DNA from 3 places in the Nocardioides taihuensis genome. Region 3 is predicted to be linked to each of the others. Evidence: riboswitches for the same ligand, from Rfam matches in the RefSeq annotation. Region 3 holds a riboswitch; each other region holds the start of a gene.
What was found. A riboswitch is a leader RNA that binds a small molecule or an ion and turns the genes downstream of it on or off. The one in region 3 is predicted to bind glycine.
Positions count from the first base shown of each region.

Region 1: linked by a shared signal. The riboswitch ahead of gcvP (aminomethyl-transferring glycine dehydrogenase) and the one ahead of gcvP (aminomethyl-transferring glycine dehydrogenase) in region 3 are both predicted to bind glycine.
Region 2: linked by a shared signal. The riboswitch ahead of gcvP (aminomethyl-transferring glycine dehydrogenase) and the one ahead of gcvP (aminomethyl-transferring glycine dehydrogenase) in region 3 are both predicted to bind glycine.

Region 1 covers NZ_JBHSKD010000009.1:161,704-172,303, forward strand. Annotated here, with positions in the region: gene ACFPGP_RS10285 (TldD/PmbA family protein) at 1-791, shown strand, start outside; gene ACFPGP_RS10290 (metallopeptidase TldD-related protein) at 791-2,182, shown strand; gene ACFPGP_RS10295 (hypothetical protein) at 2,464-2,823, opposite strand; gene ACFPGP_RS10300 (CHAD domain-containing protein) at 2,901-3,800, opposite strand; gene ACFPGP_RS10305 (serine hydrolase domain-containing protein) at 3,797-5,086, opposite strand; gene gcvP (aminomethyl-transferring glycine dehydrogenase) at 5,097-7,970, opposite strand; glycine riboswitch at 8,052-8,151, opposite strand; gene ACFPGP_RS10315 (MerR family transcriptional regulator) at 8,267-8,869, opposite strand; gene ACFPGP_RS10320 (bifunctional nuclease family protein) at 9,206-9,673, opposite strand; gene ftsR (transcriptional regulator FtsR) at 9,742-10,476, opposite strand; gene ACFPGP_RS10330 (FHA domain-containing protein) at 10,491-10,600, opposite strand, start outside.
Region 2 covers NZ_JBHSKD010000001.1:5,142-15,741, reverse strand. Annotated here, with positions in the region: gene ACFPGP_RS00065 (aspartate aminotransferase family protein) at 1-931, shown strand, start outside; glycine riboswitch at 1,263-1,359, shown strand; glycine riboswitch at 1,361-1,457, shown strand; gene gcvP (aminomethyl-transferring glycine dehydrogenase) at 1,508-4,387, shown strand; gene gcvT (glycine cleavage system aminomethyltransferase GcvT) at 4,384-5,499, shown strand; gene gcvH (glycine cleavage system protein GcvH) at 5,564-5,935, shown strand; gene glyA (serine hydroxymethyltransferase) at 5,937-7,208, shown strand; gene lipA (lipoyl synthase) at 7,210-8,169, shown strand; gene ACFPGP_RS00035 (L-serine ammonia-lyase) at 8,150-9,523, shown strand; partial or broken gene ACFPGP_RS00030 (pyridoxal 5'-phosphate synthase lyase subunit PdxS) at 9,579-9,821, shown strand; gene arsB (ACR3 family arsenite efflux transporter) at 10,562-10,600, shown strand, end outside.
Region 3 covers NZ_JBHSKD010000003.1:92,737-103,336, reverse strand. Annotated here, with positions in the region: gene ACFPGP_RS02975 (4-hydroxyphenylacetate 3-hydroxylase N-terminal domain-containing protein) at 48-1,547, opposite strand; gene ACFPGP_RS02970 (cyclase family protein) at 1,608-2,354, opposite strand; gene ACFPGP_RS02965 (M20 family metallopeptidase) at 2,395-3,546, opposite strand; gene ACFPGP_RS02960 (purine-cytosine permease family protein) at 3,543-5,009, opposite strand; gene ACFPGP_RS02955 (RidA family protein) at 5,020-5,481, opposite strand; glycine riboswitch at 5,806-5,903, shown strand; gene gcvP (aminomethyl-transferring glycine dehydrogenase) at 6,051-8,912, shown strand; gene gcvT (glycine cleavage system aminomethyltransferase GcvT) at 8,909-10,039, shown strand; gene gcvH (glycine cleavage system protein GcvH) at 10,042-10,422, shown strand; gene glyA (serine hydroxymethyltransferase) at 10,440-10,600, shown strand, end outside.

The sequences.
Region 1 (10,600 bases), on a different contig from region 3:
CCAGCGTCGAGGCCGGCACCTACGACCTGGTCATCGATCCCTCCAACCTCTGGCTGACCATCCACGAGTCGATCGGGCACGCGACCGAGCTCGACCGCGCGCTGGGCTACGAGGCCAACTACGCCGGCACCTCGTTCGCCACCTACGACAAGCTGGGCTCCCTGCAGTACGGCTCCGGGGTCATGAACGTGACCGGCGACCGCACCGTCGAGCACGGCCTCTCCACGATCGGGTACGACGACGAGGGCGTGGCCACCCAGAGCTGGGACATCGTGCGCGACGGCGTGCTCGTCGGCTACCAGCTCGACCGGGCCATGGGCCTGATGAAGCCGGAGCTCAACGACGGCCGCTCCAACGGCTGCGCCTACGCCGACTCCCCCGGCCACATCCCCATCCAGCGGATGGCCAACGTCTCCCTGCAGCCGGCCCCCGACGGGCCCTCCACCGAGGAGCTGATCGGCCGCGTCGAGCGCGGGATCTACGTCGTCGGCGACAAGTCGTGGTCGATCGACATGCAGCGGTTCAACTTCCAGTTCACCGGGCAGCGCTTCTACCGGATCCAGGACGGCGAGCTGGTCGGCCAGCTCCGCGACGTCGCCTACCAGGCCACCACCACGGAGTTCTGGGGATCGATGGAGGCCGTCGGCGGCCCCGACACCTGGGTGCTCGGCGGCGCGTTCAACTGCGGCAAGGCCCAGCCCGGGCAGGTCGCGGCCGTGAGCCACGGCTGCCCGACCTCACTGTTCCGCGGCGTCCGCATCCTCAACACCACCTCCGAGGCAGGCCAGTGATGACCACCACCCCGCAGTCGCTGGTCGAGCACGCGCTCGCCTCCTCGACCGCCGACGACTGCATCGCGATCGTCCGCGACGAGACCAGCGCCAACCTCCGGTGGGCCAACAACACGCTCACCACCAACGGGCTCATGCACAAGCGCTGGGTCACGGTCGTCTCGTTCGTGCGCGGCGCCGGGGGCATGGCCGCCGGCTCCGTGACGGGCAGCGCCACGACGGCCGAGCAGGTCGCCGAGCTGGTCCGCAACGCCGACGCGGCGGCCCGTGCGGGCTCCCCCGCCGAGGACGCCAACGAGCTCGTGCGCGACGCGACGTCCCCCGACTGGGACGACGCGCCCGTGCCCACCGACATCCACGTCTACGACGCCTTCGCCCCCGCCCTCGGCGAGGCGTTCGGCCGCGCGCACGACGGGGGCCGTCTCCTCTACGGGTTCGTCAACCACGAGCTGACCACCACCTACCTCGGCTCGACCACCGGCCTGCGCCTGCGCCACGTGCAGCCGACCGGGCACTACGGCTGCACCGGCAAGACCGCCGACCTCACGAGCAGCGCCTGGGTCGGTGGCGCGACCCGCGACTTCACCGACGTCGACGCCCTCGCCATGGAGGCCGAGCTCGCCACCCGCCTCGGTTGGGCGGGCCGGCGGGTCGACCTGCCGGCCGGACGCTACGACACGATCCTGCCGCCGAGCGCCGTGGCGGACCTGATGATCGACGCCTACTGGTACGCCGGGGCGCGCACCGCCCACGAGGGCCAGTCGGTCTACAGCCAGCGCGGGATCGGCGGCACGCGGATCGGCGAGGAGATCGTCAAGCCCGGCGTCCACCTCTGGTCCGATCCCGCCGCCGACGGCCTGGCGTGCGCGCCGTTCGTGGTGGCCGCGTCGTCCGACAACGAGTCGTCGGTCTTCGACAACGGCCTCCCGCTCGAGCGCACCGACTGGATCCGCGACGGTCGGCTCACTGCCCTGCTGCAGACCCGGCACACGGCCGAGATGACGGGGCAGCCGGTCACCCCGGCCATCGGCAACCTCGCGCTGACGGTCGACGCCGCCACCGGCGACATCGATGACCTCGTCGCCGGGACCGAGCGGGGCCTGCTGCTCACCTGCCTGTGGTACATCCGCGAGGTCGACCCGCAGACGCTGCTGCTCACCGGCCTGACCCGTGACGGCGTCTACCTCGTCGAGGGCGGCGAGATCACCGGAGCGGTCAACAACTTCCGGTGGAACGAGAGCCCGGTCGACCTGCTGCGCCGCTTCACCCACGCCTCGCAGACCGTGCCGAGCTTCAGCCGCGAGTGGGGTGACGACTACTTCAGCCGGACGGCGACTCCGGCCCTGCGGGTGCCCGACTTCAACATGTCGAGCGTGTCGCAGGCGCTGTAGGCGCCAGGTCCGTCCGACGTCTCTGCCCACCGGGGCACCAGACGGAAGCGCGGGCGCGGATGAGCTGGGCGCTGTCGGCCAGCCATGTCCCGGGAACGTGCCACGAGTCGGGAACGGCAGGGCATCCCCCGTCGCAGCGGCTGGTCACGTCACGCTGGCCCGACGAATCTCGCCCGGTTCGTGAAGCTCGGCATGTGGGACGACGGCAAGATCGAGGTTGCTCGCGCACCGCTCGGGCAGGCGGACGGACCGCATCGGGTACGTCGGGGCGTGCCGGCTCGTCAGTCCACGAGCAAGGTCAGTGCCAGGGATGCCAGGTTCTGCAGCAGGAAGATCCCGGCGACGAACGAGCCGATCCACACGGGCATCCAGGCGTCACGCCGACCGGCCCGCGCCGCGTGCCGGGACAGCGGCACGGTCACGAGCAGCGGCAGCGCGAAGACGAGGCAGGCGGGCATGCCTGCCGCGGCGTAGACCCAGACGGGCACGTCCTCACCGCTCTCGTAGCCGAAGGCGGACATCAGGCCCTCACCGACCACGAACGCGAGGACGAACGACGGCACGTAGAGCGCCAGCGACCACCACGCCCGGCGTACGTCGCGACCGGGGTCGGTGGGCAGCGGCTTCTGAAGGGTCTCCATGACGGCCTCCTCTGCCTGCTTCCAGCCTCCCGCGCCGGGATGCGCCGGAACAGGGTCGAAGTGCCCCGCCCCCGTCCTCAGCCCCACCAGCCACGGAGGGCCGGGTCGCAGGCCGCCTCCCAGGCCACGGCGAACGCGTCGTCGAGCCGGGCGGCCTCCGCCCGCTCGGCGTCGGCCAGCCAGGCGTACGTCGTGACCGGCTCGCCCGCCGCGGCGGCCGCCGCGGCGACCCGGGCGAGGAAGTCGCGGGCCACGACGGTGTCCTGGCGCAGGCCGAGGACGGCCGTCAGCTCCTTGACGCGCTCGCGCAACGCCGTGGCCGTGGTTCCCCCGAGCTGCTCGACGGGCTCGAGCGCGTAGCGCATCCGCTTGGCCGCCTTCCGTGCCTCGTGCACCGCGAGGTCGTGGTCCGCCGCGGTGCGCCCGGCCTCCTCCGCGGCCAGCACCCGGCGCTCGAGGCGTCGCCACTCCCGGCGCAGCACGGGGGGCAGCGCCTCACCGGCCGGAGCTGCGGCGCCCGGCCCGGGGGCCGGGGTGGTCGTCAGCCCGGCCAGCTCCCGCATCAGCGCGTGCTGCCGCTCCGAGGCCAGCACCGCCGCCACCACGACGCTCTCCTGGTCGGTCGCGGCACGGCGTACGGCCTCGATCCGCTCGCTGACCGGTCCCGCGACGACACCGGGGGGCGCCGTGCCCAGCAGGCCGAGCACCCGCGGCACCACGACCTCGAGGTCGCGCGCGGGGCTCAGCGTGCCCGCGAACCACCGCAGCTCCGCCCCCACCGGATCGGTGCGCGGGCGGTCGAGCAGCGAGCGGTAGACCGTCAGCGTGGTGCGCAGCCGGCGCGAGGACACCCGCGCCTGGTGGATCCCGGTGGGCTCGCCGCGACGCAGGTCGTCGACCCGGCGTGCGACCTCCGCGACCTGGTCGCCGATCCAGCCGGCGAGCAGCTCACCGGCGGACTGCTCCGCACCGGTCACCGCGGGTGTCCGCCGGGGATCTCGACCTCGGGGTCGTAGGGCACGCGGGTGTAGACGAACGTCGCGCAGGTCAGGTGGCCCACCGTGCCGTCGGGGCGCCGGTGGACCTCGAGGCGCTCCCCGCGGTGGTAGCCCGACGTCCCCCTCCAGGCGCCGCGCTCGGGCACGAAGACCTCCTCGCGCTCGGCCAGCGCGAGGTTGTGCAGGTGCAGCGCGCCGTTGTTCCAGCGCGCCTCGAAGGCCGTGTTGCCCCAGAACCACAGGCCCAGCAGGTCGGAGGCCTCCCCCGGCAGGTCGGTGGTCGGCACCCACGGGTCCTCGGGCACGGGGTCCGGACCGGGTCCGAGGAGAGCGCGCGGAGCGCCGTCGGTGTCCAGACCGGTGGTCGCGTTGGCCAGCACCACCGAGCCGTCGCCGGTCCCGGGCTCGACGAACAGGCTGGCCAGGAAGCCCGGCATCGACCCGGTGTGCCCGACCATCGTGCGGTCGCCGAGGTCGAGCACGCGCAGCCCGAGGCCGTAGTCGGGGGCCAGGGCCGGCGTGCCCGCCTCACGCAGGCTGGCGGCGTCGAGGACGTCGGGGTGGCCACCGGCGAGGAAGCGCGCCCACCGGGCGAGGTCGGCGACCGTGCTCCACGCCTGCCCGGCGGGAGACATCGCCCCGGTGTCCTGGTGCGGCTCGGCGGTCAGCACGCCGTCGAAGTGGCCGACGCTGCGGCCCTCGGCGTGCGGCGCCTCCGGGAGGTACGACGTGCGGTGCATGCCGAGGGGCACCAGCAGCTCGGCCCGGACGACGTCCCACCACGTGCCGCCACGCAGCCGCGCGACGGCCTCGCCGAGCAGGGCGAACCCCAGGTTGCTGTAGTGGAAGAACTCCCCCGGGCCCGCCACCGCGCCCGAGCCGTCGTTGGCCGCCAGCAGCGCGTCGGTGGCGACCCCCGGCGACCGCTCCCACCACGGCCCGACCGGCTCGCTCTGCATGCCCGAGGCGTGCGTCAGCAGGTCGCGCACCGACGCCGCGGCGTACCCCGTCTCGGGCACGACCTCGCCGATCGGGTCGTCGAGGTCGAGCAGGCCGTCAGCCCGGCACCGCAGCACCGCCACCGCGACGAGGGTCTTGGTGACGGAGCCGATGCGGTACTGCACGTCGGACGGGTCGGGCCCGGGCACCGCCCCGGCACCACCCACCCACACCAGCTCCCCGCCCTGCAGCACGCCGGCCACCACGGAGGGCAGCCGGCCGTGTGCCTGCAGGTGGTCGAGGCGCGCCTGCCAGGAGCTCGTCATCGGTGCCGGGTCACGACTCGTCGAACGCCTCGGGCGGCGGGCACGCGCAGACCAGGTGGCGGTCGCCGTAGGCCTGGTCGATCCGCGCGACCGGCGGCCAGTACTTGTCGGGGTCGACGCCGGTCGGGAAGACGCCCAGCTCCCGCGGGTAGCCGCGGTCCCACTCGCCCACCAACGCGCGGGCGGTGTGGGGGGCGTGCCGCAACGGCGACTCCTCGGGCGTCCACTCCCCGGCGGCGACGCGGTCGATCTCGCGGCGGATCGCGATCATCGCGTCGCAGAACCGGTCGAGCTCGCGGAGGTCCTCGGACTCGGTGGGCTCGACCATCAGCGTGCCGGCCACCGGGAACGACATCGTCGGGGCGTGGAAGCCGTAGTCGACCAGGCGCTTGGCGACGTCGTCGACGCTCACGCCGGTGTCCTTGGTCAGCCCGCGCACGTCGAGGATGCACTCGTGCGCCACCAGCCCGTTCGGGCCGGTGTAGAGCACCGGGAAGTGGTCGCCGAGGCGCTTGGCGACGTAGTTCGCGGCCAGCACCGCGCTCGCCGTGGCCCGGGTCAGCCCCGAGGCGCCCATCAGGCGCACGTAGGCCCACGAGATCGGCAGGACGCCGGCCGAGCCGTAGGGCGCCGCGCTGACCGGCCCGATCCCCTCGCGCTGCGCGGGGTCGGGGTGCATGCCGTGCGAGGGCAGGTACGGCGCGAGGTGGGCGCGCGCCGCGACCGGGCCGACGCCCGGTCCGCCGCCGCCGTGGGGGATGCAGAAGGTCTTGTGCAGGTTGAGGTGCGAGACGTCGCCGCCGAACTCGCCCGGCTTCGCGTAGCCGAGCAGCGCGTTGAGGTTCGCGCCGTCGACGTACACCTGGCCACCCGCGCCGTGCACGATCTCGCACAGCTCGGTGATGGTCTCCTCGTAGGCCCCGTGGGTGGAGGGGTAGGTGACCATGATCGCGGCCAGCGTGTCGGCGTGCTCGGTGCACTTCGCCCGCAGGTCGTCGAGGTCGACGGTGCCGTCGTCGGCGGCCTTGACCACCACCACCCGGAGGCCGGCCATCACCGCGGACGCCGCGTTGGTGCCGTGCGCCGACGACGGGATCAGGCAGACGTCGCGGGCGTCGTCGCCGCGGCCCTGGTGGTAGGCACGGATCGCCATCAGGCCGGCGAGCTCGCCCTGCGAGCCGGCGTTGGGCTGGATCGAGACCCGGTCGTAGCCGGTCACCTCGGCCAGCCAGCCCTCGAGCTGCGTGACCAGTGCGTGGTAACCGGCGGCGTCCTCGGCCGGTGCGAACGGGTGCAGGTCGGCGAAGCCCGGCAGCGAGACCGGCTCCATCTCGGTGGTCGCGTTGAGCTTCATGGTGCACGAGCCGAGCGGGATCATGCCGCGGTCGAGCGCGTAGTCGCGTGCGGAGAGGCGGCGCAGGTAGCGCAGCATCGCGGTCTCGCTGTGATGGCGGGAGAACACCTCGTGGGTGAGGTACGGCGTGCGGCGGCGCAGCGGCTCGGGGAGCGCGTCGCCGGTGGCGTGGTCGAGCGCCTCGAGGTCGACGTCGTCGATCCCGAAGGCGGCGAGCACCCGCTCGAGCGTGCCGTGGGTGGTGACCTCGGAGGTGGTCATGGCCACCCGGTCGGCGTCGACGAGCCGCAGGTGCAGCCCGCGCTCGCGTGCGGCGTCGACGACCGCCTGTCCGCGGCCCGGCACGGAGGCGACCACGGTGTCGAAGAACTCGGTCTCGGCGACCTCGACCCCGTGGTCGGCCAGCGCGCGCGCCAGCACGGCCGCGTAGCGGTGGGTGCGAGTCGCGATCGTGCGCAGGCCCTCGGGGCCGTGGTGCACGGCATACATGGAGGCGACCACGGCCAGCAGCACCTGGGCGGTGCAGATGTTGGAGGTCGCCTTGTCGCGGCGGATGTGCTGCTCGCGGGTCTGCAGCGCCAGCCGGTAGGCGGGCTTGCCCTCGGCGTCGATCGACACCCCGACCAGGCGGCCGGGCAGGTGGCGCTCGAGGCCGGCGGCCACGGACATGTAGCCGGCGTGCGGACCGCCGTAGAACAGCGGGACGCCGAAGCGCTGCGAGGAACCGACCACCACGTCGGCGCCGAGCTCACCGGGCGCCTCGAGCACGGCGAGGGCCAGCAGGTCGGCGGCGACCACGACGAGGGCGTCCCGCGCGTGGGCGGCCTCGGCCAGCGGCCGCGGGTCGCGGACGCGGCCCGAGGTGCCGGGGTACTGCACCAGCACACCGCACAGCGGTCCCTCGGGCAGGCCGGCGTCGAGGTCGGCGACCACGACGTCGATCCCCATCGCGGCCGCGCGGGTGCGCACCACCTCGATGGTCTGCGGCAGCGCGTCGGCGTCGAGCACGAAGGGCCCGGACGCCTTGCGGTTGGCGCGTCGTACGAGGGTCATCGCCTCGGCGACCGCGGTGCCCTCGTCGAGCAGCGAGGCGTTGGCGGTCGGCAGCCCTGTCAGGTCGCCGATCACGGTCTGGAAGTTGAGCAGCGCCTCGAGCCGGCCCTGGGAGATCTCCGGCTGGTAGGGCGTGTACGCCGTGTACCAGGACGGGTCCTCGAGGATGTTGCGTCGGATCACCGGCGGGGTGAGCGTCGGGTGGTAGCCCAGGCCGATCAGCGACTCGGCCGGGCGGTTGTCGGCGGCGAGCGCGCGCAGCTCGCGCGCGACGGTGTCCTCGCTCGCGGGTGCCGGCAGGTCGAGGGTGTCGGCGGACCGGATCCCTCCGGGCAGCGCCGCGTCCATCAGCTCGGTCAGCGAGCCGAAGCCCAGCGTGGCCAGCATGGTGGCCTCGGCGTCCGCGTCGATGCCGACGTGACGGTCCGCGAACGGCGCGGCGGCGTCGAGCTCGGCCAGGGTGGGGTGGTCCGACACGGGGGGCTCCTCTGATCGCTGCGATCGGGTCGCCTCCCCCTCTGTCACCGTCCCGGGGTTGCCGGTGGGCTCCAGAGTTGCCTGGTCCGTGCGGTCCGGGCGCCTGAGAGGTTCCGGGGAGGAATTGCCCCTTCGGCGCTCCGCCGCAGCCTTGCGGCGGAGACTCTCCCGCACGGGATCGTCAGCGCGCCCAATCTACCACCGGGACGCGACGCGGCCCGGGTCCTGGAGGGGACCCGGGCCGTGTCGGTGGTCGCTCGGTGGTCGCTCGGTGGTCGCTCGGTGGAGCGGGGCGGTCAGCCGGTCTGGCGGGCGGCGCGGCGCGCCGCGAGCTCGTCGCCCGCGGTCGGTGACTCGTCGACCTCGGGAGCGGTGCGCTCGCTCGGCAGCTCGGCCAGCGTGCCCTCGATCTCACGCCAGACGCCGCCGATGGCGATGCCGAACACGCCCTGCCCGCCCTGGAGCAGGTCGATGACCTCGTCGTTGCTGGTGCACTCGTACACCGAGACGCCGTCGCTCATCAGGGTGACGCGCGTCAGGTCGTCGGTGCCGCGCTCGCGCAGGTGCTGCACCGCAGTGCGGATCTGCTGCAGCGAGATGCCGGCGTCGAGCAGCCGCTTGATCACCTTGAGGATCAGGATGTCGCGGAAGGAGTAGAGCCGCTGCGACCCGGAGCCGGTGGCGCCGCGCACCGTGGGCTCGACCAGCCCGGTGCGCGCCCAGTAGTCGAGCTGCCGGTAGGTGATGCCGGCGGCGTTGCACGCGGTCGGGCCGCGGTAGCCGGCGTCGCTGGGCAGCGGCGAGACGTCGTCGGTGAACAGCAGGCCCTGCTCCTCGGCTGCCTCGGCAGCCAGGACGGCCTCGCCCGACGCGTCCTGCTCGTGCTCCTTGGTGCCCATCGATCCTCCGCTGACCTACTCCGGTGCGCGTAACCCCGGGGGGAAGGGATCCGCCCGATCAGGAACGACCACAGCGGTGGAGTTACACCAGAGACACTTGAATGTAGGCCTGCGCCGGCGGGTGGTCAACGAGGTGGGCGGCGTGTCGCAACCCTCTACCTCAGGTTGAGGGTGAGGGTGGTCGGAGCTCCTGTCGGTGCGGATTGGTCACCAACCGCACTCCCCGGGGGCTGGATCTGCGGTTTGGTCACCAACCGCACTCCCCCGGCCCTGGACCCTGCGGATTGGTCACCAACCGCAATTCACCCGAGCACCCGCCCACCGCGGGCCGAGGGGTCAGCGGCTCTCGAAGTCCTCGGGCGAGACGTGGTCGAGGAACTCGCGGAACTTCTCGACCTCGTCCTCCTGCTCGGCGGGGACGGCGAGGCCGGCCTCGTCGAGGACCTCCTCGGAGCACACGATCCGCGAGCCGGTGCGCAGGGCGAGGGCGATGGAGTCGGACGGGCGGGCGCTGACCTCGGTGCCCGAGCCGAGCACCAGGGTGGCGAAGAAGACGCCGTCCTTGACCTCGGTGATCCGCACCTCGGTGAGCTCGTTGCCGGTGGCCACGAGGACGTCGCGCATCAGGTCGTGGGTGAGGGGGCGTGGAGGCACCACGCCCTGCTGGGCGAAGGCGATCGCCGTCGCCTCCACCGCGCCGATCCAGATCGGCAGGTAGCGGTCACCTGCCACCTCCCGGAGCAGCACGATCGGCTGGTTCGAGGGCATCTCGACCCGCACTCCCATGACATCGACCTCGCGCACGTCGACCACCCTACTCCCGGGGTGTGCGGACGGCAGGCGGTCGCGCCGGAGCGGTCGGGGAGGCCGGCCTAGGAAGACTTCAGGCCGGACTTGACGAGCGTCGCGTGCAGCCGCACGGAGAGCGCGGCGATCTGCGAGACGGCGTCCTCGGCCCGGGCGGCGGCCGACGCATCGCGGCCCCGGCGCAGCGGGGCGACGACCTGCTCGACCAGGCCCACCTCGCGGTCGGCGGCGGTCTTGAACGCCCGCAGGTGCCGCGGCTCGAGCCCGAAGTCGGAGAGCTCGCGGGCGGTCGTCGCGATCACGAGCGCGTCGGTGTCGTAGTGACCGGTGCCGGTCCGGGGCACGACCAGACCGTACTGCTCGAGCTGGTCGAGGAGCTCCTCGGAAACCTCGGCGATCTTCAGCAGCTCGCGGCGCGAGAGCCGCACCTTGTCGGCGCGGCGGAAGGAGTCGGCGCTCGGCAGGCCGTCGGCAGCGAGGGCGACCTTCGGCACCGTCGGCACCACGGCCTCGATCGGGGGCGGCTCAAGGCCGCGGTCGATCGCGTCGAGGTGCTCGCCGATCACCTTCAGCGGCAGGTAGTGGTCGCGCTGCATGCGCAGGATGTAGCGCAGCCGCTCGACGTCCTCGGGCGTGAACTTCCGGTAGCCGGCCGGGGTGCGCTCGGGCTTGATCAGCCCCTTGTCCTCGAGGAAGCGGATCTTGGGGATGGTCACCCCGGGGAAGTCGGGGCGCAGCCGGTCGAGGACCTCGCCGATGTTCATCCGGGACCGCGACGCGGCGACCGGCTCAGCTGCCATGCCCGCGGCCCTCGTCAGCCCTGGTGACCGGCGAAGAAGACGAGCCGGTACTTGCCGATCTGCACCTCGTCGCCGTCCTTGAGCACGACCTTGTCGATGCGGTCGCGGTTGACGTAGGTGCCGT
Region 2 (10,600 bases), on a different contig from region 3:
CGACCAAGTGCGCTTCACCAACTCGGGCAGCGAGGCGGACCTGATGGCGGTACTCACCGCCCGCCATGTCAGCGGGCGTGACCGGGTCGTCGTCTTCGACGGCGCCTACCACGGCGGTCCGATGACCTTCCTGCCCGGCAGTGCGCCGCTGCGGGTGCCGTTTGACTTCGCGGTCTTGCCTTACAACGACACCGCCGCCGTCGAGGCCGAGTTCACCAGTTGCGGCGACGAGATCGCCTGCGTCCTGGTCGAGCCGATGCTCGGCGCGGGTGGCTGCATCCCTGCCTCGCCGGCTTTCCTCTCGGCTCTTCGCTCACTCACCCGCGCACACGGCTCTCTTCTCGTCATGGACGAGGTGATGACGTCCCGGCTGGCCGTCGGCGGGGCGCAGCAGGTGTACGGCATCCACGCCGACCTGACGGTGCTGGGCAAGTACTTCGGCGGTGGCCTTTCCTTCGGGGCCTTCGGCGGGTCCCGGCACGTGATGGCCGCGTTCGATCCAGCCCAGGGTGGTCTCACCCATGGGGGCACCTTCAACAACAACGCCTTCACGATGGCCGTCGGTTCCGCGGTCACCGAGCTGCTCGACGCCGACACGCTCAAGCGGCTCAACGAACGCGGGGACCGGCTCAGGGACCAGCTGGCCCAGGCGATGGCCCCGGTTGGATTCTGCGTGACGGGCGTCGGCTCCATGATGACGATTCGCCCCGCTCCGGGACCCGTAGAGCGGTGGTCCGACATCGCGGGTGTCGATCCCCGCTGGCGCCGCCTGCTCTTCCACGACCTGCTCGCCCGGGGCTACTACATAGCAGAGCGCGGCTACCTGGCCCTCAGCCTTGCCCTCACCGAGCAGCACCTCGACGGATTCATCGCTGCAGCGCGGGCCTTCGCCGAAGAACACGCCGACCTCGTCGCTTCGAGGCCCAGGTAGAAGGGCTCGGAACCCGTCGGGTTCGTCTCCCACGACCCGGTGAGCCGCCTGCCGAGTAGCCTGGACAGTGAAGCTGCCCGAGGCCGTGACCCAGCCGCGTCTTCGCCGAATGAGTTCCTCAGGCAAACGGTTCAGGACCGGACGGGCGGCAAGGGCGCGCAGTTGCGGCTGGAATGACGCAACCTCCCTGGTGCGCGGAGTGCGGCATAGCGGATGTCCGCCAAGAACGTGGTCAGCGGCCGGATCCTAATGGACCCCTGGCCCTCATGGTTGACCAAGATTGCTTGGTCGACTAGCGTTTCACCTACACAACTGAAGACCATTCGCCGCTTGAATAACAGCGGGAGAGTCCTCGCTTTACACGAGCGAGGCGCCGAAGGAGCAACTCTCCCCGAGAATCTCTCAGGCCCCGTTACCGCTGTTGTGAGGCGAACTCTGGAAAGTCAGGACTTGTGTCCTGCACCCACGGTGCAAACCGCCCACTCGGCGGTGAAGCTCTCAGGTTTCCGATGACAGAGCGGGGAGGCCACTCATGAGGTGTCGCGTCAGCGACACCACGATCAGGAGCCTCCCGCTATGGCATTATTCAATGCAGAATCCTGCGACCGCGGTTTCGCTGGCCGTCATATTGGTATCGACGCCGACGGTCGCGCCAAGATGCTCGCCCAGATCGGATTTGCCGATCTGGAAAGCCTGGTGGACGCGGCCGTCCCACGAGGAATCCGCACCACCACCGGTCTTCGGCTTCCTGCCCCGGTCACGGAGGCCGAGGCAGCCGAGGAGCTCGCAGCCCTCGCCGGACGCAACGTCGTCTCGGTGCCGATGATCGGTCTCGGTTACCACCCCACGATCACTCCTGCCGTGATCCGACGCAACGTGCTCGAGGACCCGGCCTGGTACACCGCGTACACGCCGTACCAGCCGGAAGTCAGCCAGGGCCGACTCGAGGCGCTGCTGAACTTCCAGACCATGGTGGGCGATCTGACCGGTCTGCCGATGTCGAACGCATCCCTCCTGGACGAGTGCACCGCCGTCGCGGAGGCCGTGATGGTCATGCGCAGGGGATCGGCGTCGAAGTCCAGCAAGGTGCTGGTCGACACCGACACCCTGCCGCAGACCTTCGACGTTCTCCGGACCCGAGCCACGGCGGTAGGAGTGCAGGTCGTCGAGATCGACCCCGACCAGCCGCTGCCGACGGATGACTTCTTCGGTCTGGTGCTCTCCTATCCCGGCGCCTCCGGGGCTGTCCGCGACCACGAGCAGCTCATCCGCGCTGCTCACGACCGCGGCGCTCTGGTCACCGTCGCCGCCGATCTCCTGGCGCTGACGATTCTGCGCCCTCCGGGGGAGTTCGGCGCCGACATCGCGGTCGGATCGACCCAGCGCTTCGGCGTGCCCATGTTCTACGGTGGCCCTCACGCCGGCTTCATCGCGGTGGGTGACGGGTTGCAACGTCACCTGCCCGGCCGTCTGGTCGGAGTCTCTAGGGACAGCGACGGAAGGCCGGCGTACCGCCTGGCCCTGCAGACCCGGGAGCAGCACATCCGGCGTGACAAGGCGACCTCGAACATCTGCACCGCCCAGGTGCTGCTGGCGGTCGTGGCTTCCATGTACGCCGTGTACCACGGCCCCGACGGACTCAGGCGCATCGCCGAGCGCGTCCACGCGCACGCCACCGCGATCGCGAGCGGGCTCCGGGCGACCGGCATCCCGGTCGTGCACGGCGCCTACTTCGACACGCTGCTCGTGCGAGTCCCGGGTCGCGCCGATGAGGTGCTCGCCGCCGCCAACGCCAAGGGGCTGCGGCTGCGACGCGTGGATGCCGACCAGGTGGGCGTCAGCTGCTCGGAGGTCACCACGAGCGCCCACGTGGAACTGGTGCTCGAGGCGTTCGGCTCCCGTGCGGTGGCCGACGGGTCCGAACAGGAGTCCCAGGATCGGGTGCCCTCCTCGCTGCACCGCGACAGCCCGTTCCTCACCCACCCGGTCTTCCACGCCCATCGCTCCGAGACCGAGATGCTGCGCTACCTGCGCCGACTCTCGGCCCGCGACTTCGCGCTCGACCGCGGCATGATCCCGCTGGGCTCGTGCACGATGAAGCTGAACGCGACCACCGAGATGGAGCCGATCAGTCTGCCTGGCTTCGCGAACATGCATCCGTTCGCCCCCGCGGAGGACGCATCCGGCTACGCCGAACTCGTGCGCCAGCTGGAGGCGTGGTTGGCGGAGGTCACGGGCTATGCCGCCGTGTCGATCCAGCCCAACGCCGGCTCGCAGGGGGAGCTGGCCGGTCTGCTGGCCATCAGAGGCTGGCACCGGGATCGGGGCGAGGATCAACGGGACATCTGCTTGATCCCATCCAGCGCGCACGGAACAAATGCGGCGTCCGCTGTCCTGGCCGGCATGCGCGTAGTGGTCGTCGGTTCCCACGACGACGGCACGATCGACCTGGCGGACCTGGAGGAGAAGTGCGTCGAGCACACCGACAACCTGGCCGCGATCATGGTGACCTATCCGTCGACACATGGGGTCTATGAGGAAAGCATCACCCGGCTCTGCGACCTCGTCCACGCGCATGGGGGACAGGTGTACGTCGACGGGGCGAACCTCAACGCCCTGCTCGGTATTGCCAAGCCGGGCGAGTTCGGTGGCGACGTCTCCCACCTGAACCTGCACAAGACCTTCTGCATCCCGCACGGCGGAGGCGGCCCCGGGGTGGGGCCGGTCGCGGTGGCGGAACACCTGGTGCCGTATCTGCCGACCCACCCCCTCCATCCGGAGGCCGCCCGTCGCGCGAGTGATGGGAGCATCAGCGCTGCTCCCTACGGTTCGGCAGGGATCCTTCCCATCCCGTGGGCCTACATCCGGATGATGGGTGGGCCCGGATTGACCGAATGCACCCAGGTCGCCGTGCTCAGCGCCAACTACGTCGCCCAGCGGTTGGCGCCGCACTTCCCGATCCTGTTCACCGGTGCAGGGGGGCTGGTCGCACACGAGTGCATCGTCGACATCCGACCGGTCACCGCGAAGACCGGGGTCACCGTCGAGGATGTCGCCAAGCGCCTGATCGACTACGGCTTCCACGCCCCCACGATGTCCTTCCCGGTTGCGGGAACGCTGATGATCGAGCCGACCGAGTCCGAAAGCCTCGCCGAGCTCGACCGGTTCTGCGACGCGATGATCGCGATCGGCGCCGAGATCGAGCAGGTCGCCGCGGGCACGTGGTCGGTGCAGGACAGTCCGCTGCGCCAGGCGCCGCACACCCTCGCGGATGTCGTCGGTTCATGGGGTCGCTCGTACCCACGGGAGGTCGGCGTGTTCCCGGCCGGCATGGATGCCGACAAGTACTGGCCTCCCGTCGGCCGCATCGAGAACGCCCACGGCGACCGAAACCTGGTCTGCTCGTGCCCGCCGCCCGAAGCATTCGTCGCTGGACCGAATGGAACCCCGTCATGACGTCACGCTCCGTCGCGAAGGCCACGCCGCTGCACGACATTCATCAGCGGCTGGGCGCGACGCTCACGGACTTTGCCGGCTGGTCCATGCCGCTGAAGTACACCTCTGAGGTTGCCGAGCACCACGCGGTCCGGCGTGCGGCTGGCCTGTTCGATCTGTCGCACATGGGTGAGCTCGAGCTGAGCGGCCCCGGGGCCGGAGCCGCACTCGACTACGCCCTGGTCAGCAAGCCGTCGGGGATGCGAGTCGGACAGGCCCGCTACTCCATGCTCGTGTCCGCCGACGGGGGCATCCTCGACGACCTCGTCGTCTATCGACTCGACGAAGACAAGTTCCTGGTGGTGGCCAACGCGGCCAATGTGGCGACCGTGCACGAGGAGCTGGTGACACGAGCCGCCGGCCACACGACCGAGGTTCGCAACGCCTCGGCCGACTGGAGCCTGATCGCGGTCCAGGGCCCCTGCTCGCCGCAGATCGTCGCCGAGGCGACCGGGGATGACGTCTCGGGTCTCACCTACTACTCCGTCGCCCGGGCGAAGATCGGCACGCACGACGTGCTGCTCGCCCGCACCGGGTACACCGGCGAGGACGGTTTCGAGGTCTACTGCGCGGCCGGTGCCGCCGTAGAGATCTGGTCGAGGCTCAGCGACCTGGGCAGTCCGCGAGGGCTGGTCACCGCCGGCCTCGCCTGCCGCGACTCCCTTCGGCTCGAGGCGGGCATGCCGCTGTACGGCCAGGAGCTGACCTCCGACGTCAATCCGTTCGACGTCGGTCTCGGCAGGGTCGTGGTGTTTGACAAGCCCGGCGGCTCTGTCGGCGCCGACGCACTTGCTGCGGCCCGTGACGCCGACCGCACCCGCCGCCTGGTCGGTCTGTCGAGTGTCGGACGGCGCGCGCCGCGGACCGGCCACGCAGTGCTGCGTCCCGGAACCGGTGAGCGGATCGGGACGGTCACCAGCGGCGTTCCGTCGCCGACCCTCGGACATGCGGTCGCCATGGCAATCGTCGACGCGGACGACGTCGAGCCGGGCGCCGCACTGGAGATCGACGTCCGCGGGCGGACCGAGCAGGTCGAAGTAGTCAAGCTGCCGTTCTATCGACGCGATCGCTGATCCGCGTGCGGCAGCACCCCCCCCCCCCCCCGAGCGAACATCCACCAGTCCTAGGAGACCTTCCATGACCATCCCCACCGACCTTCACTACACCGAACAGCACGAGTGGCTCCAGCTCGACGGCGACACCGCGCGCGTCGGCGTGACCGCCTACGCCGCCGACGCCCTCGGCGACGTGGTGTTCATCGAGCTCCCCGACGTCGGCAGCAAGATCTCCGCCGGGGAAACCTGTGGCGAGCTCGAATCGACCAAGTCCGTCAGTGACCTCTTCGCTCCCGCCGACGGCGAGGTGCTCGAGATCAACCAGGCAGTCGTGGACGACCCCGCACTGCTGAACGACGATCCGTTCGAAACCGGATGGCTCTTCGTCATGCGCGTGAAGGGCTCGCCGCAGCTGCTGGACGCCACCGCCTACGCCGAGCTGACCGAAGCCTGAGATGAGCATGCTCGACGAGTCCCTGGCGTCCTACGACCCGGAGGTCCACGCCGCGATCCGTGCGGAGCTGGATCGTCAGCAGTCCACCCTCGAACTCATCGCGAGCGAGAACTTCGCACCCGTCGCGGTCATGGAGGCTCAGGGGTCGGTCCTGACCAACAAGTACGCGGAGGGTTACCCCGGACGGCGCTACTACGGCGGATGCGAGCACGTGGACGTCACCGAGCAGCTCGCCATCTCGCGGGTAAAGGAGCTGTTCGGCGCGGAGCACGCCAACGTCCAGCCACATTCCGGCGCCCAGGCCAACGCCGCCACGATGTCCGCCCTCCTGCAGCCGGGCGACACCATCCTCGGCCTCGACCTGGCACACGGAGGACACCTCACCCACGGCATGCGCCTCAACTTCTCCGGCAGGCTGTACGACGTCGTGGCCTACCACGTCGACGACACCACCTACCGCGTGGACATGGCGGAGGTGGAGCGACTGGCTCTCGAGCACCAGCCGAAGCTGATCGTGGCTGGGTGGTCGGCCTATCCGCGGCAGCTGGACTTCCCCGAGTTCCGCCGGATCGCCGACCTGGTAGGCGCCTACCTGATGGTCGACATGGCCCACTTCGCCGGCCTTGTCGCCGCCGGCCAGCACCCGAATCCCGTGCCCCATGCCGACGTGGTGACGACCACCACCCACAAGACGCTGGGCGGCCCCCGAGGTGGCGTCATCCTCACGAACCGGTCGGACCTTGCCAAGAAGATCAACAGCGCAGTCTTCCCGGGACAGCAGGGTGGCCCCCTCGAGCATGTCATCGCGGCGAAGGCGGTGGGCTTCAAGCTGGCTGCGTCGCCGGAGTTCCGCGAGCGCCAGATCCGGACCCTGCAGGGTGCGAGCATCATCGCGCGTCGACTGACGGCCTCGGACATGGCGGAGGCCGGGGTGTCGGTGCTCACCGGAGGCACCGAGGTCCATCTGGTGCTCGTCGACCTTCGTGACTCCGAACTGGACGGCCAGCAGGCCGAGGACCGGCTCCATGGGATCGGACTGACCGTGAACCGGAACGCGGTCCCGTTCGATCCGCGACCTCCCATGGTCACGTCCGGGTTGCGGATCGGTACTCCGGCTCTCGCTACGCGGGGCTTCACCGTGGAGGACTTCGCCGAGGTCGCCGACGTGATCGCGGAGGCGCTCGTACCCGCGTTCGACGAAGGCACGGCGTCCAAGCTGCGGAACCGTGTGTCCGCGCTGGCCGCTGCGCGGCCGCTGTACCCGGACCTGTGAGATGACCACCGCAACCGCCGGTTTGGCGCCCGAGGGCCGCAAGCTCCTGAGGCTCGAGGTGCGCAACGCCGAGACCCCCATCGAGCGCAAGCCGGAGTGGATCAAGACGCGGGCGAAGATGGGGCCCGAGTTCAAGCAGCTCCAGGGCCTCGTGAAGTCCGAGGGGCTGCACACGGTGTGCCAGGAGGCGGGCTGCCCCAACATCTACGAGTGCTGGGAGGACCGCGAGGCGACCTTCCTCATCGGCGGCGACCAGTGCACGCGGCGCTGCGACTTCTGTCAGATCGACACCGGCAAGCCGCAGCCGCTGGACCGCGACGAGCCGCGCCGGGTGGCCGAGTCGGTGCAGAAGATGGAGCTGCGCTACGCGACCATCACCGGCGTCGCCCGCGACGACCTCGAGGACGGTGGTGCCTGGCTGTACGCCGAGACCGTGCGGGCGATCCACGCGGTCAACCCGGGCACCGGGATCGAGAACCTCATCCCCGACTTCAACGGCAAGCCGGACCTGCTGCGCGAGGTCTTCGAGTCGCGTCCCGAGGTCCTGGCCCACAACGTCGAGACCGTGCCCCGGATCTTCAAGCGGATCCGCCCGGCGTTCCGCTACGAGCGCTCCCTCGACGTCATCACCCAGGCCCGCGACTTCGGCCTGGTCACGAAGTCCAACCTCATCCTCGGCATGGGCGAGACCCGCGAGGAGGTCTCGCAGGCGCTGCGCGACCTGCACGAGGCCGGCTGCGAGCTGGTCACGATCACGCAGTACCTCCGCCCCTCGCCGCGCCACCACCCGGTCGAGCGCTGGGTCAAGCCCGAGGAGTTCGTCGAGCTCAAGGACGAGGCCGACGAGATCGGCTTCTCCGGTGTGCTGTCCGGACCGCTGGTGCGCTCGTCGTACCGCGCCGGACGCCTGTACCACCTGGCCATGAACCGAAGGAGCAGCGATGACGCTCAGTGCATTTGATCTCTACTCGGTGGGGATCGGCCCCTCGTCGTCGCACACGGTCGGGCCGATGCGGGCCGCCAAGCGGTTCGTCGACGGCCTGGCGGCCGAAGGGATTCTCGGCACCGTGAGCCGGGTGCGGGCCGAGCTGTTCGGCTCTCTCGGTGCCACCGGACACGGCCATGGTTCGGCCAAGGCCGTCGTCCTCGGTCTGGAGGGGGAGGACCCGGCCACGGTGGACACGGAGTCGGCCGACGACCGTGTGGCTGGCAACCATGCCCGTCGCAGGCTCAACCTCGCTGGCACGCACGAGATCCCGTTCGATCCAGACACGGATCTGGTGTTGCACCGGCGCAAGTCCCTGCCCGCGCATCCGAATGGCATGATCTTCCGGGCCTACGACGCCGACGGGGTGAGCGTGGCCGAACGCACTTACTTCTCGGTGGGTGGCGGCTTCGTCGTCGACGAGGACGCAACGGGGTCCGATCGGGTGGTGCCGGATCAGACCCAGGTGCGCTACCCATTCACCTCGGGGGCCGAGCTGCTCGCCATCTGCAGCCGCGAAGGACTCAGGGTCAGTGACGTGATGCTGGCCAACGAGCTGGCCTGGCGCACCGAGGCTGAAGTACGCCGAGGCCTGCTCCACCTGTGGTCGGTGATGGAGGCTTGCGTCGAGGCGGGCAGCCGCCGCGAGGGTGTCCTGCCCGGCGGGCTCAAGGTGCCCCGGAGGGCGCCGGCTCTGTTTCGCGAGCTGTCGAGCGGCCGGGGATCCGCCGATCCCTTTCGGGTGATGGATTGGGTCAACCTGTTCGCCTTGGCCGTGAACGAAGAGAACGCGTCCGGCGGACGCATTGTCACCGCCCCCACGAACGGCGCGGCAGGGATTGTCCCGGCCGTCCTGCACTACTACGTCCAGTTCGTCCCCGGCGCAGATGAGGACGGCATCGTCCGCTTCCTGCTCACCGCCGCGGCCGTCGGCATCCTCTTCAAGGAGAATGCCTCCATCTCCGGGGCGGAGGTCGGCTGCCAGGGCGAGGTGGGATCGGCCTGCTCCATGGCCGCTGGGGCGCTGTGCGAAGTGCTGGGAGGGACTCCTGCACAGGTCGAGAACGCCGCCGAAGTCGGCATCGAGCACAACTTGGGACTGACTTGTGACCCCATCGGTGGACTGGTCCAGATCCCGTGCATCGAGCGCAATGCGATCGCCTCGATCAAGGCCATCAATGCCGCACGCCTGGCTATCAACGGAGACGGTTCCCACAAGGTGAGCCTCGACAAGGCGATCCGCACCATGCGGGAGACCGGGCGTGACATGTCCACGAAGTACAAGGAGACCTCCCGTGGCGGACTCGCCGTCAACCTCATCGAATGCTGAGGAGCACCCCGTGAACGGCGACGGCAGCACCGGTGCGACGCGCGCGAAGCGCGGCATGGCAGAGATGCTCAAGTATGGCGTGATCATGGACGTGATCACCGCCGAGCAGGCAAAGATCGCCGAGGACGCCGGAGCGGTCGCCGTGATGGCGCTGGAACGGGTGCCCGCCGACATCCGCGTGCAGGGCGGGATCCCCCGGATGAGCGACCCAGACCTGATCGACTCGATCATCGCGGCGGTGTCGATCCCGGTGATGGCCAAGGCCCGGATCACGCCCGCGGTGGCCAGGTGGGTCTTGCTGGTGCCGGGCGGTCCCAGGAACATCACGATCTGCTTGCCGGCGATGAAGTCCAGGGTGCCCAGGTGGGCGATCACGTCGCGCTTGAAGCCCGCGGGCGGGGTGGAAGTCGAACTCCTCCAGGCTCTTGCGGGCCGGGAATCGGGCGGCCCGGATCCGGCCCACGCCGCCGTGGGACTCGCGCGCGGAGATCTCGCGCTCAGGCAGGCGACCAGGAACCTCCACAGGGTCACGCAGGGGTTCATTTTCGATCAGGGGCTGGTTTCACCCTCGTCGACAAAGGCCAGCGCGGCGCAGGTAACCCGACGGCCAGTCCGGCCTGGCCGCCACCGACCACCGCGACGTCAATCTCCTCGGTCACGTCATCTCTCAAGACAGTGCACGGCGCCCGACGTACCCGCGCCGGCCGCGATCAGCGGCAGACGAGGTCGGCACATATGGTCGACTCGTGCCTATGAGGCAGTCCGCGACCGTCGTGCTCATTCCTCGAGCCTAGCCACGGCACGCTGTCCTGAGACGCGACTTGGCCAACGACATCGCCCCTGTCAACGTGCACCCATGTCGAACTCTGCTGTCGCGGTCCGCGAGCTGCCGCTCGCCAAAGATCCGCTGGCCTGCTGCGTGCCCCTGGCCCGTGAGCCGATCAGTCACGAGCAGGCCGCAGGTGCCGTTCCGATGCTCCAGGCAATGGCTGCCCTCGGCAGCCTCTTCACAACCAACCTGACCCACGAGGAGCAGGGATGAGTGACACCGTGCGCGAGACCCCGGCCGCCGACGCG
Region 3 (10,600 bases):
CCCAGGTTGGTCCCAGCCAGCGGGCTGGGACCAACCGGTCCCCGTGCCTACGCTTGCGGGAGGCCAGTGTAGGAGCGGATGAAGTTGGCCGCGTCCGACCGGTCGACGTGATCGTAGACAAGCTCGGCAACGATCGCCGGCGGGGTCGCGTTGACATTCTCGAAGAGGCCAACGCGGCCGGCCATACCACCCGTAGTGAGGTCGAACACGAAGTTGAAGAACCGGTTCTTCTCGCGCGCGCTCACTCCGTGCCCCGGGAGCATCTCCTCGAGGCGGGGACCGAACTCAGGATGGTTCCACACCTTCTCGGGCCAGCGAGAAACCAGCCCCTGGCCACAGAGATCCTGGATCCTGTAGAGGATGTTCGGGTACTCCTGAATCGAGTAGAGACGTCCCGCGGCAACGAGGCCCGGCTCAGGCACCTGGACGCCACACCACTCGACGGCACGCTCGACGCTGGCGAGAGAGTAGGAGCGGAGCGTCTGGGCATACATCGAGATCTGAGCGATCGTGTTCCGCACCCCCGGGATCTTGTCCGTGCCGAGGATGTCGGCGATGATCTGCGCAGTCCCAGCAAAGAGTTCAGCCCGGTAGCCCAGACGAGTCATGATGTGCCAGAGGGCGTACGCGCAGCTCTCGTGGTACAGCGTGAGCAGCTCGAGGTTGTGGAGGCTGAAGACGTACTCCTGCGGGATGAACACGTCGTCGAAGATCATGAGCTGGTCCATCTCCTCGCCGCGCGAGTCGATTGGGTGATCCTCAGATGACGCGTCGAGCTTGATCGTCGGCTCGCGCATGATCAGCGACAGGCCAGGCGAGTTCACCGGGATGGCCGCCCAGATGGCGGCGTCGCCCGAGAGGCCCCCGCCGAGCACAGTGGAGAGGGTGAAGAAGTGCGTCAGCGCACCCATGCTCCCTGCGACCTTGCTTCCACGGAGGACGATTCCGTCGGGCGTCTCCTTCACCACGCGCAGCGTGCCCGGGCGGTCGTTCCTCGGCACGGTCCGGTCTGACTGGGTGTCGAGGATCAGGTCGGTGCTCAAGGTGTTCAGGGATCCGGACTGCGCCACGAAGTTGCGGATGTTCTGAGCGAACTCAGGATTCTCCTTCTCGACCCGGTCGATGATGCCGAGGAACCCCAGGGCCATGGCGGGGCCGTAGTCGGGGGGCCTGCCGAACATGCCGAGCGTCTGACGCGTGATCGCCTTGTTGGCGAGACGCTTCTTGTACAGGTCGTCCTTCGTGATGGGAACCTGCCAACCGACGGCGCGGCGAGTCTGGGTCTCCGGGTCGATGTAGGTGACGTCATCCTGGGTCGCCGGGTTGAACTGGAGGTCCATGACCTCCGCCACCGTCGCAACGGTCCGCTTCAGGTGAGGGTGCGTCGTCACGTCTTCGATGTCGTTGCCGTCGGCGTCGACGATGCGACGACCATCGCGCAGGGACACCTTGTACTGCTCACCGTTGAGCAGGTGTGGTTCGGGGCTGCCCGCAAGTGCATCCTTGATGGGCTTGAGGCGCTGCTGGGCCTCGGTGTTGTCTGGCATCTCGCACTCCCTAGTGCAGTTGGTGGTGTGACTCGGCGCGAACGCCGCGGCAGGTCTTCTTCAGTCGCTCAGGACGGCGATGGCACGGATCGGCGAACCGGTTCCCTCGCGGATGTTCAACGGCAGGCCCCAGTAGTAGAAGCGCTTGCCGGCTAGGCCCTCCAGGTTGCAGAGGCTCTCGGTGTTGACGATCTGGTGCTCCCTGCAGACCGCGTGGGCGATCAACCCCATGTCGTCGGACTGGTCGATGGACACGGCGTCGATACCGATGTTGACCACTCCTCGGTCGGCCAGCCACTCAGCTGACTCCCGGTTAAGGCCGGCGTAGTCAACGAGGTACTCCTGCCCGGGGTAGGTGCGGTCTCCGTGCCCCGTGTAGAGCAGCACGATGTCACCGGGACGAATCAGCGAGCCTGCCTTCTCATTGGCCTCCTCGAGATCGGAAACAGTGATGTTGTCGGGGTAGCGCACGTGCGAGACATCCAGGCAGCATGCGTCGCCGTAGTAGTATTCGAGCCGGATCTGGTCCATGGAGGGACCGTCTCCGTCGTACTCGTAGATGGCATCGGCGTGCGTGCCGGTGTGCTCGCTAATCAGAAGGTTGTGCGACTCGAACGGCGCACAACCGAACAGTTTCGGCGCGTCCTCGCGCTCGTGGTTGACCATGATGAAGGGGCGCTGGTGGGCAGGGAAGATCGGCATGCCCTGGTAGATCTCGCGAGTAAGGTCAACGACCGTCACGCCGCGGTCGAGAAGATGCGCGCCGCCCTTCGGGTGCGGGTCCTTCGTCGATGGACTCCTGGTCACGACTTGCTCTCCATTCTCGTTGTGGTGCGGTCCTGGTGACCTAGATCAGGACTCGACGGATGACGGTCTCGTAGATGGCGGCCGCAGACGCGAGCTCGGCGACACTGATCGACTCGTTGTCGGTGTGCGCCAGGCGCTCCGACCCTGGCCCGATCACGACAGCCGGAACACCTAGCTCTTCTGCGAAGATCGCGGCGTCAGTGGTGTAAGGGAGGCCCCGCAGGGACACCTCGCCTGCCACGCCTAGAGCCGCCTCCTTGCAGTGGTTGACGAGCGGATCCCGAAGGTCTGTCGCCAGGGGTGGTGCGTTGCGTATGGTTTCGATCTCCACCGCCTCGGACTTCCCCTGAAGCTGGCGGATCAGGAGGTCGTGCGCCTGCCCCGGGAGGGTGCGGATGTCGAGGACCAGTTCGGCGTAGTCAGGGATCACGTTTGGAGCGAGCCCGCCAGCGATCTGATTGAGAGAGGCAGTGCTCTTCCCGAGCACCGGATGCGCTTCGGTGATGACCATGGCCTCGATCTCGGACCAGTCGCCCAACCAATCGAGGATCAGGCGCACCGCGTTCACGCCTTCGTTGGGCTGCGACCCGTGCGCCGACCGCCCCCGGGCCTTGACCTTCAACCACAGCGCACCACGATGGGTGTAGCCGACGTCGAGGTTGGTTGGTTCCGCCACGATGACGCCACTGAGCGGCCCAAGGCCGCCTTGCGAGCACATCCGGTGCGCCCCAAGACTGTTCGTCTCCTCACCAGCTGTCAGCGCAATGACGATGTCCCCCTGAAGGGCCTCGTCTGCTCGAGCGAAGCGCGCGGCTGCGACACACAGGGCGGCAAGCCCGCCCTTCATATCGAGCGAGCCCCGTCCGTACAGGACGCCGCTCTCGACCGCCCCAGACCATGGGGCGCGCGACCAGCTCCCGACGTTCGCCACCGGCACGGTGTCGAGGTGACCCGACAGGAGAAGCCCGGGCCTTCGGCCGACGCCCTCGAGGCGCGCGCTCACGTTGGCCCGTGCGCCATCGAAGACGTCGACGCTGACCTTCAGGCCCTGCGCCCGCAGGTAGTCCGCGGCCACCTCAGCTGCTTCAACCTCGCCACCGGGAGGATTGATGCTGTTGGCGCGGACCAGGCGAGAGGCCAGGTCACCAACCTCCTGCTCGTACGACGCCGCGAGCTGGTCTGCGTCAATCACTCGAGCACACCGTTCACTTCCAGGGCGCTCGGGAGGGAGGCGTTGAGGTGGGTCGGCACCACGCCACGTTCCGGGAAGATCAACATGAGAGCGGGGTAGAGCACTGCGGCAACGCCAGCCGACGCGAGGAGGCTCACGTCGACACCATTGGCGACATTCGCCCACGGCCCCGTGTAGAGGGTGGTGTTCAGGCAGAGAAGACCGACCACGATCGCGGGCACGAATGCGCCGACGGCGCGGAAGTTCCAGCCACCGGTGAACCAGTAGATGCCGCCACGCTGGCCGGCATTGAACACCTGGAGGTCCACGACGTCGTACTGGCCCTTGCGGAAGGCGAAGCCGATCAGGTTGATGATCACCCAGGGCGTGAGGATCACCACCAGGAGGATCACGAAGGCCGAGATGGAGTCGACGACGTCCCAGACGAACCGCCCCACGAAGACCAGCAACAGCGAGATGGCGCTGACGGCAAGCGTCGCCGAGACTCGCGGCAACTTCGGGATGAGGGAAGAGAAGTCCAAGCCCGTTCCGTACAGGCAGACCGATCCCTGCCCGAAGCTTCCCAGCAGACCGAAGAGAATGACTGCGGTGACGAACCAGGTCGGCGAGATGCTGATGAAGCCCCCCACGAAGGATGTCTCCGCTGCGCCGAAAATGGAGGCCATGTAGGCCCCGAACAGGCAAGCGATCGCGCATCCGATGAACATCCCGACGCCATTGGCTAGGAGGAGCCTGCTGTTGGGCACGCGCCGGGAGATGTACCGCGAGTAGTCGTTGGCGAACGGCGCGTAGGAGATCGGCAACGAGGCAACCGTGGCTACGGAGAGGAGCCAGGTGGGCCAGAAGTCGCCGAGCAGGTAGGCGCCGCCCGCATAACTGGGGTCGAACTTGGATGCAAGCGCGAATACACCGACGACCATCACCAGGCCCAGGATGGGAACGACGAACTTCTGTGCCGCAACGACCGTGTCGAATCCGTAGATGGCGATTGCGATCGTGATGAGCGCAGCGACGGCGTACGCCAAGGCCGCCATTGCGTCGGAATCAGGCGTGCCGAAAAGGCGGTTGGCGCCAGCCACGAGCGAGTCTCCACCGGTCCAGATGCTGATGGCGAAGAAGCCCACCGCGGTAACCATGGCCAGGATCGATCCGATGATCCTTCCGACGACTCCGAAGTGAGCGCCGCTGCTGACCGCACTGTTGGTGCCCGTGCGCGGTCCGAAGAGGGCGAAGGGTGTGTACACCATCGTGCCGATGACCAGACCGACCACGATGGCGGTGAAACTGGACCACCACCCCAGCCCGAAGGCCACAGGCAGCCACCCAAAGACGATCACGGTGAAGGAGAACTGGGCTCCCACGAATACCCAGAACAGACTTGACGGCGAGCCGTGACGTTCGTCGTCGGGGATGAAATCAATACCGCGGGTCTCGACGACCCCGGCACCAGCTTGGTCCTTCATGTGGCGCTCCTCATTCCTCGATGCTTGATGCCAGCTCGGGTACGTAGGCAATGGCCTCGATCTCGATGAGAAGATCAGGAAACGCGAAGCCGCTGACACGGATTGCGGTGCCGACGGGGCCTGGGTCGGAGAGGAATTCGAGCCGAGTCTTCGTCATCTTTTCCCAGTACTCACGGACCTCGTCACCGTCGCCCTCGAAGGCGTAGAAGGTGTTGAACTTGACGATGTGGTGCAGATCCGCCCCGGCCTCGTTCAGGACCTTGCGGATGTTCTCAAAGACGTTTCGGGTCTGGACCTCGATGTCGCCAACGCCGATGGTCTTGCCGTGCTCGTCCGCAGAGATCTGTCCGCCGACAAAGATGAACGGCCCGCACTTCCAGCCCTGAGACAGCGGCACAGGGACGCTCCAGTCCCAGTGGTCCTCAGGCATGAGTCGCTCGGGCGCGCCCCAGGTGGTGGAGCCATTCGACATGTCAACCTCCGACGGAACCTCACCGAGTGTGATGAAGATCGCTGCACAAGAACAAAGGGACCGTACAAGGGTCACTGGACAAGCACAAGGTTGCTGCACGAGATTCTTGGGACTTTCCCTCGTCAATCGGGGGAGCACGCCCAGCGACGCGGTCCGAGGTCGGCGTGTGGTCTGGGCCGGCGCGCACTCGCTCGGGAGCGCAGCGACACATCTGACTCAGCAGTTCTTCGGCACGCACACCTCGGCATGCTGCTTCCGGGTCAGGCCCTTGACCGACCACGAGGCCCACCCCTACGGTGTGCGCGCCACAACTGCATAGCCGCATGATCTGAAGCGGGAGAGTCACAGCCCTCACCAAGGGTTGTGCGCCGAAGGAGCAACTTCTCCCCAGAATCTCTCAGGCCCCGTACCGCTTCGGCTAGGCAACTCTGGAAAGTCAGGACCCTGGTCCTGCGCCCACGGTGCAAGTCGCTCACACAGCGATGAAGCTCTCAGGTTTTCGATGACAGAGCGGGGAGGTCACCTACAGGGTCCGGCGAGCTGCCGGACGCACGAAGGAGCCTCCCGCAATGACTCACGACGCTTCGTCGTACCCTCACAACTTTCATCGTCGCCACATCGGGCTCGGACCCGATGACATCGCGAAGATGCTGGCTGAAGTCGGCTACTCCTCGCTGGACGAGTTGATGGATGCCGCCGTTCCGTCTCGCATCCGCACCACCGGGCTGGACCTTCCAGCACCGGCGTCCGAAGCGGATGCGGCCGCGGAGCTCGCTGCTCTGGCGGGCCGAAACCGCGTCGCTGTGCCGATGATCGGGCTGGGTTACTACCCGACCCATACGCCTGCTGTCATTCGGCGGAACATCCTTGAGGACCCCGGTTGGTACACCGCGTACACGCCGTACCAGCCCGAGATCAGTCAGGGGCGGCTGGAAGCCCTGATCAACTTCCAGACGATGGTCGGGGACCTCACCGGGCTACCCACAGCAAACGCTTCGCTGCTGGATGAAGGCACTGCCGTCGCTGAGGCGGTCATGGTCATGAAGCGGGCTTCACGGTCGAAGGCTTCGCGGGTGTTGATTGACGCCGATACCCACCCTCAGACACTCGATGTCCTGATCACCCGAGCTGCGGAGATCGGCGTCGAGGTGGAGGTGGTCGATCTGGACGAACCGCTCCCGACAGGCGAGTTCTTCGGCCTGATAGCGAGCTACCCCGGGTCTTCCGGCGAGATCAGGGACCTAGAACCTGTCATCCAGGAGGTACACAATCGTGGTGCTCAGGCGGCGGTGGCGACCGACCTATTGGCGTTGACGCTTCTCAAGCCGCCCGGCGAGTTCGGGGCAGACCTGACGGTTGGATCGACGCAGCGGTTTGGCGTCCCGCTCTTCTACGGGGGACCCCATGCCGCCTTCCTGAGCGTGCGCAGCGGTCTCGAGCGTCACCTTCCCGGTCGACTCGTTGGCGTCTCCGTCGACGATGAGGGGCGCCCTGCATACCGACTCGCACTTCAGACTCGGGAGCAGCACATCCGACGGGACAAGGCGACGTCGAACATCTGCACGGCACAGGTGCTTCTCGCCGTAGTGGCCTCGATGTACGCCGTCTACCACGGTTCCGACGGTCTCCGAGAGATCGCACGTCGTGTGCACGCTCATGCCCGGTCGATTCACGGCACACTGCGGGCTCAAGGCTTCACTGTCTCCACAACGGCCTTCTTCGACACCATCGTGGTGGAGGTGCCAGAAGGCGCAGACGAAGTTCTCCGCAAGGCAGCCGAGAGTGGTCTGAGACTGAGAAGAGTCGACTCCGATCACGTGGGCATCAGTTGCTCCGAGACGACCACGGACGAGCACGTCTCGCTCGCGGTGGCTGCATTCGAGGTACCTGAAACCGATCGAGTCAGGGACAGACGATCTGTCATTCCGCCCAAGCTGGCGAGAACGACCGACTTCCTCACACACCCCGTGTTCCAAGAACACCGGTCGGAGACAGCGATGCTGCGCTACATGCGCCAGCTCCGCGATCGAGACTTCGCACTCGACCGCGGAATGATCCCGCTCGGATCGTGCACGATGAAGCTGAACGCCACGGCGGAGATGGAGCCCGTGTCCCTGCCGGGCTTCGCAGACCTTCACCCGTTTGCGCCCATCGAGGACGCGCGGGGCTATCTCGACCTAATCCATCAACTCGAGACCTGGCTCGCGAACGTGACCGGCTACGCCAAGGTCTCGCTTCAGCCCAACGCGGGTTCGCAGGGTGAGCTGGCGGGGCTGCTGGCGATACGCGGCTACCTGCGATCGCGAGGCGAAGTTGCCCGGGACGTCTGCCTGATTCCGGCGAGTGCACATGGCACGAATGCCGCATCCGCCGTGATGGCGGGGATGCGTGTGGTCGTGGTCGCCTCCGATGAGGACGGAACCGTCGACATGGACGACCTCGAGGAGAAGTGCGAGCAGCACTCAAACCAGCTCGCCGCCATCATGGTCACCTATCCGTCCACCCACGGGGTGTACGAGTCCCAGATCTCGACGCTCTGCGAGACAGTTCACCACCACGGGGGTCAGGTCTACATCGACGGGGCCAACCTCAACGCCTTGCTGGGAGTCGCCAAGCCTGGTGAGTTTGGCGGGGACGTGTCGCATCTCAATCTTCACAAGACCTTCTGCATCCCGCATGGCGGTGGGGGTCCGGGCGTGGGGCCAGTCGCCGTCGCCGCTCACCTTGCTCCCTTCGTCCCGTCCCATCCACTCCACCCGGATCCGTCCCGACGCTCCGGCCCTGGCCCCGTCAGCGCAGCTCCCTTCGGATCCGCCGGCATCCTCCCTATTCCTTGGGCGTACATCCGGATGATGGGCGCCGAAGGCCTGACGCTCGCCACAAAGGCGGCCGTGCTTGCGGCGAACTACGTTGCACGGCGCCTCAGCACGCACTTCCCGGTGCTCTACGCGGGTCAGGACGGACTGGTGGCGCACGAATGCATCCTGGATGTCAGGCCTTTGACAGCCGCCACTGGCGTCAGTGTCGACGACATCGCCAAGCGGCTCATCGACTACGGCTTCCACGCACCCACGATGGGCTTCCCTGTGCCCGGCACACTGATGGTCGAGCCCACTGAGTCCGAAGATCTTGCGGAGCTCGACCGCTTCGTCGACGCGATGGTCAGGATCCGCGATGAGATCGACCGTGTTGCGGACGGGACCTGGTCGCTGGATGCGAGTCCGCTGCGCCGGGCGCCGCACACCGCGACATCGGTTGTCGGCGAGTGGAACCGCGCCTATTCGCGCGAGACGGCGGCGTTCCCCGCCGGCGTCGCAAGGGACAAGTACTGGCCCCCGGTCGGCCGCATCGAGCAGGCATTCGGGGACCGGAACCTGGTGTGTTCCTGCCCTCCGCCCGAAGCATTCGAGAGTCAAGGAGTCGACGCATGACCAGGCGCACCGACCTCTATGAGGTGCACAGAGCCCTCGGGGCTTCTTTCACTGAGTTCGCTGGGTGGGAGATGCCCGTCCGCTACGAGTCTGAGACTGCGGAGCACAACGCGGTGCGCACCACCGCTGGGCTCTTTGACCTCAGCCACATGGGCGAGATCGAGATCACCGGCCCGGGCGCCGCGGCTGCCCTGGACTTCGCCTTGGTTGGCAGACCGTCGCGGATCGGGCAAGGCAAGGCCCGCTACACGATGATCTGTGACGAAGACGGCGGTATTCTCGACGACCTGGTCGTCTACCGGTTGACTGACGAGGAGTTTCTCGTCGTCGCGAACGCCGGCAATGTCGACACAGTTGCGGATGAACTCGAACGACGGAGTCACGGGTTCGACGTGGCGGTCGAGAACGCCTCTGACCACTGGTGCCTCATCGCGGTCCAGGGCCCCAACGCGTACGCCATCATGGCCGAATGTTCTTCGGTCGACACCGGGGACCTGAAGTACTACTCGATCGTTGAGGCAACCGTTTCGGGGCATGACGTGCTTGTTGCGCGCACTGGGTACACGGGTGAGGACGGCTTCGAGGTCTATTGCACACCTAACGACGCGGTCGCGGTATGGAACTCTATGGCCGCCTGCGGCCACAGGTACCACCTTAGGCCGGCAGGTCTGGCATGCCGCGACACGCTGCGACTCGAGGCCGGAATGCCGCTCTACGGTCACGAGCTCGACAAGACCACCAGTCCGTTCGACGCCGGACTAGGTCGCATTGTCGCGTTCGACAAGGACGGTGGTTTCGTGGGCGAGATGGCCCTGGCAGTCAAGGCGGACAACCCGTCAACCCATGTGTTGGTCGGCCTGTCTACCAGCGGTCGTCGCGCCCCCAGGCACGGATATGCGGTCTCGGACCGCTCCAGCGGACGTTCCGTCGGCTGGGTTACGAGCGGAGCACCTTCTCCCACCCTGGGGCACCCGATTGCGATGGCGTATGTCGAGAGGGAGTACGCCGGGATTGGCGAAAAGGTGGTCGTCGACATCCGCGGTTCGAGTGAGGACGCACTCATCGTGCCCATGCCGTTCTACAAGCGCGGCGCAAAGCGCGGCGCGTCAAACAGGACTAAGGAGTAGCAATGAACATCCCAGCGGACCTCAAGTACAGCGACCAGCACGAGTGGGTGTCGATCGAGGGAAACGTCGCGACGGTTGGTATCACTGAGCACGCCGCCGAGGCTCTCGGCGACATTGTCTTCGTCGAACTGCCAGAGCCGGGAGCAGCCGTGAGCGCGGGTAGTCCCTGTGGTGAGATCGAGTCAACGAAGTCGGTCAGTGATCTGTTCTCACCGGTCGACGGATCAGTCAGCGAGATCAACCAGACAGTGATCGACGACTCGGCTGTCGTCAACGTGGATCCCTATGGCAACGGCTGGTTGTTCCGTGTGACGGTCGACGATCTGCCGCAACTTCTCTCAGCGACGGAATACGCCGCGCTCGTTGACGGGGAAGCGACATGACTAGCCTGAACTCGCCCTTGGCGGACGCCGACCCAGAGGTTTTCAACGCCATAGAAGCCGAGCTCACCCGACAGCGGACCACGCTGGAGATGATCGCGAGCGAGAACTTCGCGCCCATCGCTGTCATGCAGGCGCAGGGTTCTGTCCTGACCAACAAGTACGCCGAGGGATACCCGGG